DNA from 2 places in the Exiguobacterium sp. Helios genome. Region 1 is predicted to be linked to the other one. Evidence: predicted binding sites of a transcription regulator. Region 1 holds the regulator's gene; the other holds the start of a gene.

The links. The regulator LexA, encoded in region 1, represses DNA repair genes until DNA is damaged. The targets are predictions, from matches to a motif close to CGAACATATGTTCG.
Region 2: HNY42_RS03615 (Y-family DNA polymerase) is a predicted target of LexA. The motif match lies at 2,812-2,825, and genes of this name have one in related genera.

The regions. Positions count from the first base shown of each region.
Region 1 is NZ_CP053557.1:1,375,843-1,380,436, forward strand. Features, by position in the region: gene glpK (glycerol kinase GlpK) at 1-406, opposite strand, end outside; gene HNY42_RS07025 (MIP/aquaporin family protein) at 444-1,148, opposite strand; gene HNY42_RS07030 (metal-binding protein) at 1,336-1,806, opposite strand; gene lexA (transcriptional repressor LexA) at 1,837-2,451, opposite strand; gene HNY42_RS07040 (cell division suppressor protein YneA) at 2,662-2,949, shown strand; gene HNY42_RS07045 (YneB family resolvase-like protein) at 2,995-3,648, shown strand; gene HNY42_RS07050 (DUF896 domain-containing protein) at 3,762-3,998, shown strand; gene tkt (transketolase) at 4,194-4,594, shown strand, end outside.
Region 2 is NZ_CP053557.1:682,935-687,528, forward strand. Features, by position in the region: gene HNY42_RS03600 (heavy metal translocating P-type ATPase) at 1-203, shown strand, start outside; gene HNY42_RS03605 (ZIP family metal transporter) at 267-1,079, opposite strand; gene HNY42_RS03610 (YolD-like family protein) at 1,149-1,478, opposite strand; gene HNY42_RS03615 (Y-family DNA polymerase) at 1,462-2,787, opposite strand; gene HNY42_RS03620 (pentapeptide repeat-containing protein) at 2,945-3,592, shown strand; gene HNY42_RS03625 (MBL fold metallo-hydrolase) at 3,653-4,408, opposite strand; gene HNY42_RS03630 (arsinothricin resistance N-acetyltransferase ArsN1 family A) at 4,477-4,594, opposite strand, start outside.

The sequences.
Region 1 (4,594 bases):
AGTAGGCGTCAATCAGAAGACCTGTTTTATCACGGAATGTTTGGTTCAGACCCTGTGCATTCAGCTCATCACAGATACCGGATGTTTGACGGGATTGCCAGACAAGCGCGTGATAGACAGGTTTACCTGTTTCTTTGTTCCAGACGACCGTCGTCTCACGTTGGTTCGTAATTCCGATACTTGCGATTTGGCTCGGTTTGATATCAGCCGTTCCGAGAGCATCCGCCATGACAGCGAGGATTGATCCCCAAATTTCATTGGCATCATGCTCGACCCAGCCCGGTTGCGGGAAGTATTGTTTGAATTCACGTTGCGCAGAGTTCACGATTTGACCATCGTGGTCAAAAATAATGGCGCGTGAGCTTGTTGTTCCTTGGTCGAGTGCTAAGATGTACTTGTTTTCCATGCTGAAATCCCCCTTGAGATGTAGGTGTCAAACAAAATCAGTTTTGCAGCAGTTGATACAGCAAGACGGCTACTCCACCACCGATAATCGGACCAACGATTGGAATCCACGAGTAACCCCAGTCAGATGAACCTTTTCCTTTAATCGGTAAGATAGCGTGTGCAATCCGCGGACCAAGGTCACGGGCCGGGTTGATGGCATATCCTGTTGTACCACCGAGCGAGAGACCGATGACGACGACAAGAAGACCGACGATGAATGGTTTCAGTCCGTCACCAAATGTTGTCAGACCAAATGACAGGATTCCGAATACCAAGACAAACGTCCCGATGATTTCTGAAATCAGGTTTGACGGTGTATGGCGAATCGCCGGACCTGTTGCGAACACACCCAGTTTTGCTGCTTGATCATCAGTCGCTTCAAAGTGTTTCATATAATGAAGCCAAACGAGTACTGCACCGATGAATGCTCCGATTAATTGACCGGCGATATAGACAGGTACGTCTGCCCACGGTAAATCGGAATTCATGGCAAGCGCCAATGTCAATGCAGGATTGAGATGTGCACCACTCGAGGCAGCAATGTATGCTCCCGTCATGACGGCGAGACCCCAAGCGAATGTAATGACAATCCAGCCGCCGTTCTCAGATTTCGTCTTTCTCAAGACAACCCCTGCAACGACTCCGTCGCCGAGCAAAATCAGAATCATTGTTCCAATCAGCTCACTTGTAAAGTTACTCATGCAAAAACCCTCCCTTTGGATTAAAGCAAATAATGGCCTTTCCATTTAAACCTACATCTAATTGAGAACGTTTTCAATACAATTAATTCAAATCTTTGAATTAAAATTTCCTTAATTTATGTTTAAAAAAATGAATAATGGATACTAAAAAAATCCTTCGTTCATTTTTACAATGAACGAAGGATTTTCAACGACGCTTTTTCCGCTTCTTTTTTGTTCGAAAGAAGCTGCTGGAGTGATCAAGGACAATATGTATCGTACTGGCAACCATGACGCCGATGATGAAAGCAGGCATGGACGCGAACCAGGAATCGACCGTACTCGATTCAATGATTTTCAGGTACAGCGCCAAAAATAAAAGCGGAATCAGAAAAGCGGCGCTGTACATCAGGCGAATGAGATCGCCGATGATCAAACCGTGCGACCAGATGGAGCGGTGGGGCATGATTTTGACATAAGGCATCCAAAGGACCCGTAAAGGACCGTGCCGGTAGTAAGGTTCGGACTTCAAGTCGAGGTCTGGTGAAAGCCAAAGGGTGCCGACGGCGATGCCGACAGCGGTTGGAAGCCAATCCGTCTGCTGGGTTGCGACCGAATACGCAACATAGCCGGTTAAAGCAACGGTATTGACTGTATCGTGTACATTTCCAGAAGGCATAAAAAAAGACCAGCTGTGCTGGTCCCTCGCTTAGTGGATCGTCCGATATACGCCGATGACCTTGCCAAGAATCGAGACGTTATCGAAATACATCGGGTCCATCGAATCATTTTCTGGTTGGAGACGTACTTGTTGATCTTCTAAGAAGAACCGTTTGACAGTCGCTTCGCTATCTTCGGTCATAGCAACGACGATTTCACCATTCTCTGCTGTGTTTTGCTGACGAACGATGACCCGGTCACCGTCTAGAATACCTGCGTTGATCATCGACTCACCATCAATCGTCAACATAAAGACATTTTCGTTCCCGACGTAATGGGCAGGAAGCGGGAAATGTTCTTCAATGTTTTCGATGGCCGTGATTGGAAAACCAGCCGTTACTTTCCCGATGACGGGAATATGAACGATGGCTTCGTGATCTTCATCAGTTTTATCAAGCAATATCTCAATCGCACGTGGCTTAGTTGGGTCACGGCGAATCAGTCCGCGTTTTTCTAGACGATCCAAATGACCGTGTACCGTTGAGCTTGAAGCAAGACCAACAGCCTCACCGATTTCACGAACTGATGGGGGATACCCTTTCAGTTTCACTTGAGCAACGATGTAGTCAAGGATTTCTTGTTGTCGTTTCGACATTTTCCGCATATGAATTGCCACCTCTTTCCGGATTGGTTTTTTGAAGGTTATAGGAATACATGTTTCTAAAATCACTATAACATAGAACAAATGAGCGTACAAACAATTGTTCGACATTTTGTGTTGACCGAACACCGGTTCTTGGTTTAAGATGAGTTATGCGAACAATTGTTCCGAGAACATCTATTCTAAAAACATTTTTAACTGGAGGGATTTATCATGATGCATACGATTCGTACCCATGCCTTTTCCATTGTTTTTTATACGCTCAGCCTGGCTTTCATTCTTTTCCTTTTAACACCTCGACCGGACGAGAAGGTCGAGCAACTCTTGACGGCTTCTGTCACAGTCGATCAAAACGCGACCGTCGAACAGGTCGCCGAAGTCTATAATGACGGATCGATGACAGATCAGGAATATGTCGAGTGGTTGATCGAGAATAATGAACTGAAGACGACTCATGTCATTTCGAAAAACAAAATCGTTGTACCAATCGCGCAACAATGACAAACTGTAAAGGTTGTCAAAGAACGAACAGGGGTGTGAAGTACAGTGAAAGTAGTAATCTACTGTCGCGTCTCGACGGAAAAAGAAGCACAGGACAGCTCGCTTGAGCGGCAAAGATCGGAACTGTCGGGACTCGCTGCAACAAAAGGATTTGAAGTCGTGGAGATCATCACGGAAAAGGAAAGTGGTTATGACGTTGATCGGGAAGGGATGTTATCCGTTCTCGATTACGTCACACGTCAAGCCGTGGATGCCGTTCTCGTGACGGATGATACGCGGATCGGACGCGGGAATGCCAAAATCGCCATTTTACATACGTTCCAAAAACATCAGGTTCAACTGATGACGATGGAATCGGATGGCGAGTATAAACTGGCAGACGCCGAAGCGATGGTTCTTGAAATTGTATCGCTCGTCGAAGAGTATCAACGGAAACTGCATAATGCGAAAATTGCCCGCGGGATGCGACGGGCTGTCGAAAATGGATTTCGTCCCGAGCAGAACCTCAACCGTCAAGGTGAAAATGCCGGTCGGAGCCGAAAGGAAGTCCCGATTGAAGAAATCGTCCGGTTACGTGAGTTAGGACTGACATTCGCCGACATCGCGGTGACATTAAGAGGGATGGGACACGACATTTCGAAAGCGACCGTCAACCGGCGTTATCTGGAATATAAAGAAGTAGTCAGTACGTACGAATAAGGAAGTAAGTTTGATGCCTCAGCGGCGCATCAAACTTGCTTTTTTTTTTCGTGTCTTTTACAGTAAGGTTACTATTGAAAGCTCAACTTTGAGTCAACAGAAAGAGGGATATCATGTTATCACAAGAACAACTGGACCGGATTAACGAATTAGCCAATAAATCAAAAGTCGAACCACTGACTGATGCAGAAACAGCGGAACAAAAAGAATTACGGACTGCCTATCTGGAAGCATTCCGTGGTTCGTTCAAAAATCAGATGATGGGCATCAAAATCGTCGATGAAGAAGGAACCGACGTAACACCTGAAAAACTAAAGCAAGCGCAGGAAGAAGAACGGAACAAACAATAATGACAAAAGCTATGTCACTCATTGGGATGAGTGGCGTAGCTTTTTTTGGTGAAACGTTCGTAATATGTATCACGAAAGTGCCAAGAAAACGGCAATAGAGAGCGCATTCATTTCAATGTGACATACTATTTAGAAAAGTTGTATCACATTTGTGGGTATGCTAAAATGAGGAGGAATTTGTGAAAAAGAGAGAGGATGATTGTTTTGACGAACATGACAACAGTAGAATTATTAGCAGTAAATACGATTCGTACCTTATCAATTGATGCAGTACAAAAAGCGAACTCGGGTCACCCGGGAATGCCGATGGGTGCAGCACCGATGGCATTTACATTATGGGCGGATCATATGAACCATAACCCTAAAAATCCAGAATGGTTCAACCGTGACCGTTTTGTACTTTCAGCAGGACACGGTTCAATGCTTCTCTACTCACTCCTCCATTTATCAGGTTATGATCTCGCGATGGATGACTTGAAGTCATTCCGTCAATGGAACTCAAAAACACCGGGTCACCCGGAATACCGTCACACAGCAGGTGTCGATGCGACGACTGGTCCACTCGGACAAGGCATTGCGATGGCTGTCGGTATGGC
Region 2 (4,594 bases), 690 kb from region 1:
CGAAACAACTGGTCGAAGCGATTCGGATTGCCCGGTCGACACGCCGGATCGTCTATCAGAACATTACGTTTGCATTAGGTATCAAAGGGATTTTCTTATTGCTTGGTGCCTTTGGTGTTGCGACGATGTGGGAAGCCGTTTTTGCCGATGTCGGTGTGACAGTCCTCGCTGTCCTAAATGCGATGCGGATTTTACGAAAATAAGAATTCAATCTACAAATAAAACCTCTCCCATATTTACACGGGAGAGGTTTTATTGATGTTACATCATCCAAGTGCGACGTCAAGAATCATCATAACAGTGAAACCGACCATCAGACCAAGTGTTGCCAAGTCTGATCCGTTTTCAGCCTGTGATTCGGGAATCAATTCTTCGACGACGACGAAAATCATTGCGCCGGCGGCAAACGCCAAAGCATACGGCAAGAGCGGTTGAATAAAGAAGACGGCAGCAGCTCCGACCATAGCGGCAATCGGTTCGACGATCGCCGACAATTGTCCGTAGTTAAAAGCCCGCCGACGTGACATGCCTTCTCCGCGAAGCGGAATCGACAAAGCAGCCCCTTCCGGCATGTTTTGAATCCCGATTCCAAGTGCCAGTGTCAAGGCACCGGCAACGGTCGCACCATCCATGTTCAGTGCGGCGGCACCGAAAGCGACACCGATCGCGAGTCCTTCCGGGATATTGTGGAGCGTAATCGCGAGAAACAGCAACGTTGTTTTTTTCAGACCGGTCGAAGGACCTTCAGCGGTTTCGAGCGGAGCGGATAAGTGCAGATGGGGAGTTACAAAATCCAGGAGGCGGACAAAAAAACCGCCTGCCAGAAAACCGATTGCGGCCGGCAACCAGGCAATCCCACCATCTTTTTCCGTAAATTCAATTGCCGGGGCAAGCAAGGACCAAAACGACGCCGCAATCATGACACCGGCTGCAAAGCCGAGCATCATATTCATGACCCGTTTTTCAATCGTCGTAAAGACGAAGACAAGTGCGGCCCCGAGTGCCGTCAATCCCCAGGTCATCATACCGGCAAGCAGGGCTTGCATGACGACCGGAAGTCCGGTAAACCATTCCATCATACCAATCAATCCTTCTTTCAATGACAATTCTTAAAATAAGTGCGTATCGTACAGCAGCTTCTGTCTCTTCTACCCGTTTTCGATCCGGATGATTCGTCCGAGCGGAATTTCAATCCGTGAGGACCCGCGCAAAACAAGGTACGCGCGCTCACGGTGAACCTGCTCGATGAATCCGGATGTCGTGACATAGCCTCTTTCACTATAATACGTGATTTCGAGCTCGGTTCCTTCTATTAATGATTGTTCGAGTAAAAAATGCCAAGGATACTGCAGTTGTTCATCGATGACAGGAAAATCGATGTGATGTTTTTCAAGATAATAGGCTTTAAGCAACTGGATGTGTTCCGGCATCAAAAAGGGAAGCCACTTGAGATTTCCGCGGTCACGGTAACGTGTCATGTAAATCACCTCCCGGATGTCCGCCGACGAATCGGAGCCGGCGTTTCGCGACACTTGTATCGAGGAAAGACACCGCCAGCCGGATCGTTCCTTTTCCGTAACGTAAATTGACATGGTCGATGGCTTTTAATAACCGTTTTCTGCGCCAGACCTTTGTATTGTCCTCAAACAAGGACAATTGAAGTGTTCCTTGATCCGGGGTGAGTTGTCCGAGGGCGACCGATAGAAAGCGAACCGGTTCACCGTCGAGCCAATTCGGTTCGAACAATTGGAGGACGTAACGCAACAACAGCCGTTCATCGGCTGTCGGATAAGGCAGGCGGAGCTGTTTCGAAAAGCCATCCCGGGTGACATGGCGGGAGTAGCGAACGCCGAGATGCACCGTCCAACCGACTTGATTAGAAAAACGGACCCGTGCCGCGACATCACCTGCTAATTCGGAGAGGACTAAACGAATCTGTTCGTACTGGTAATAGTCACGCATCAAGGTCACTCCATGGCCGATCGTTCGTTTGGCATCGGATGTGGTCTGAAATAAAGTCAGGGGATTGATGATCGTCGGAGAACTGTCAATTCCCCAGGCGTGATGCCAAAGTTCTGCCCCGATTACGCCGAACCGTTCGTGCAGATCTTCCACCCGTGCTGCTGCCAGGTCACCAATCGTTTCGATACCAAGCGCCAGCAAATTCTGTTCCATCATCCGTCCGATGCCCCACATTTTACGAATCGGAAAATCGTGCAGCAACCGGGAAACATCCGCATATCCGCATCGTGCGATGCCTTCACGTTTTCCACGTAAATCAAGGACCAGTTTTGCGATGACATTGTTCGGACCAATCCCGATCCGGACCGGAATGCCGGTCTGATGCCAAATCGCCGTCTGGATTTTTTGAGCCGTTTCAACATCTGAGCCAAAAAGCCGTTCCGTTCCGGTCATATCGATAAAGTTTTCGTCAATCGAATAGATCCGGATCGCGTCGGGAGGTGCAAACTGATGCAAGACATCCAGTACTTCGATTGATGTTTTCATGTATGCCAGCATCCGCGGTTCGACGAGCACAATCTGTTTCCGCTCACGAGAAGGCAGCTGCTCAATTTGATAAAGACGACTAGCTGTCTTAATGCCAAGTTGTTTTAAGGCGGGACTGGCCGCAAGAATAACGGATCCGGATCGATGAAGGTCTGATACGACAGCGAGTTTCGTCGTCAAAGGAGGAAGGTTTCGGTAACGGCATTCGCAACTGGCATAGAAGGAGACACTGTCGACACAAAAGATGCGTCGATCGGGAAAAGAGATAGTCGGGTTCATCGGAAACACTCCTTGATACATAAAAGAACGTTTGTTCTTGTTTTTGATTTGACTATATCATGGTCTCAGTCGGTCTCAAATCAAAAAACCAAAAAAAGAGTCAATCTTTGCTACACTAAGAAAGATGAAAGTGAAGTAAAGAAAGAAGGGGAAGTACGTGAAAAAACAAATCATTCAATTACCCGAGTTACCGCATCAATTGACAGCAGAAACCTTTGAGGATGTCGAAATCGATGACCCGTATCTGTACCAAACGCTGTATGAAAAAGAGACATTACCGGTCGAGCTGACAGAACGGCTGGACGTCAATCAAGTCTGTTTTCGGAACGTCTCGTTTGCAGGACTGGTTTTTGAACGGGCTTCATTTGAAAATGTCCGGTTTGAACAATGTGACTTGACGGGCTGCCAGTTTCAGGACAGTCGTTTTCACCGGATCGTCTTTGAGGATTGTCGTCTGACCGGGATTCACTTTGAGTCCAATACAATCGATCATGTGACGATCAAAAACTGTCAGGCTAATTATGCTCAAGTTATCCGGACAGCGTTACGTCACGTCGCACTGGAGCAGACGACGATGCGGGAAAGCCATTTCTTTGAAATGAAGCCAACCGATTTCCGTCTGCATGAAGTTGATTTATCGGAAAGCCAATGGGTCGAGACGGCGTTAAAAGGACTCGATCTGCGGCATGCCGATCTGTCCGGAATCACGATTGATCCACGCTTCTTACCGGGTGCCGTCGTTACGGAAAGCCAGGCCATCACATTTGCCCGTTTACTCGGACTCGTCATTCCAAGTCACGATTAACGATAAACAAAATGAAGTCCACTGTCCCGGTAGTACTCGGGACAGTGGACTTCATTTTGTTTAGAAGGAAATGGTTTCACCGTCATCCGGGATGAGGAAATGTGCGGACAGATGATGAGCGGCCAGAAAGTCGGCAATCATATCGCGGCGCAGGAGACAATGGTTGACGGACTCGAGATGCGAGACGATGATCGTGGCTTCAGCCGCCGCTTCATGAACAGCAAGCAGATCACGCTGGGACATCGTAATCGGTTCGCCGGTCAGGAATTGTGCAGCACCACTGTTGACGATGATGATATCCGGCGCATGTTGTTCGATTGCCTTCGCGACTTCATCACACCAAATCGTGTCACCGGTGATATAGAGCGTCGGTTCGTCAGGATGTTTCAAGACGAGACCGGACACCGTACCCATCCGTTGACCGATTTCACCGACACCGTGTTGTCCCGACGTATGGGAGACACGGATATCACCGAGCGACAGTCCGTTCTCAAACGAAGATACATTCGTGAACCCGGATTCGCGGATCGTGGCCGCATCCGACTCATTTTGTGCATAAAGCGAAATTTGTTTCGGTAACACTTCTTTTGCCGTCTCGTCAAAATGGTCGGCATGCAGATGGGTGACGAAAATCGCGTCCGGATCAAGTAACGTTGCGATATCGACCGGTAAGTCGACGAGCGGGTTCGGAACGGCATTAGGTGTGTGACCAAACGGCGGTAAGGTTCCTTTTTCACCGAGAAACGGATCGATTAAAAATACTTGATTGGCATAAGTAACGACGAGTGTCGCATTACGGATCTGTTGAATATCCACAGGCAGTCTTCCTTTCGGGTTGGGAATGTTTCACTGTTCGTTCATTTCCCATTCAGACGCCGGACTAATCATATCTGCTCGTCGATCGTTTTCGGAAGCAACTTTTCCATCGCCAGGACATCGACATAATACCCGTTGAGCATACCCTGTTCCTTAAATGTTCCAACAATCCGGAAACCGGACCGG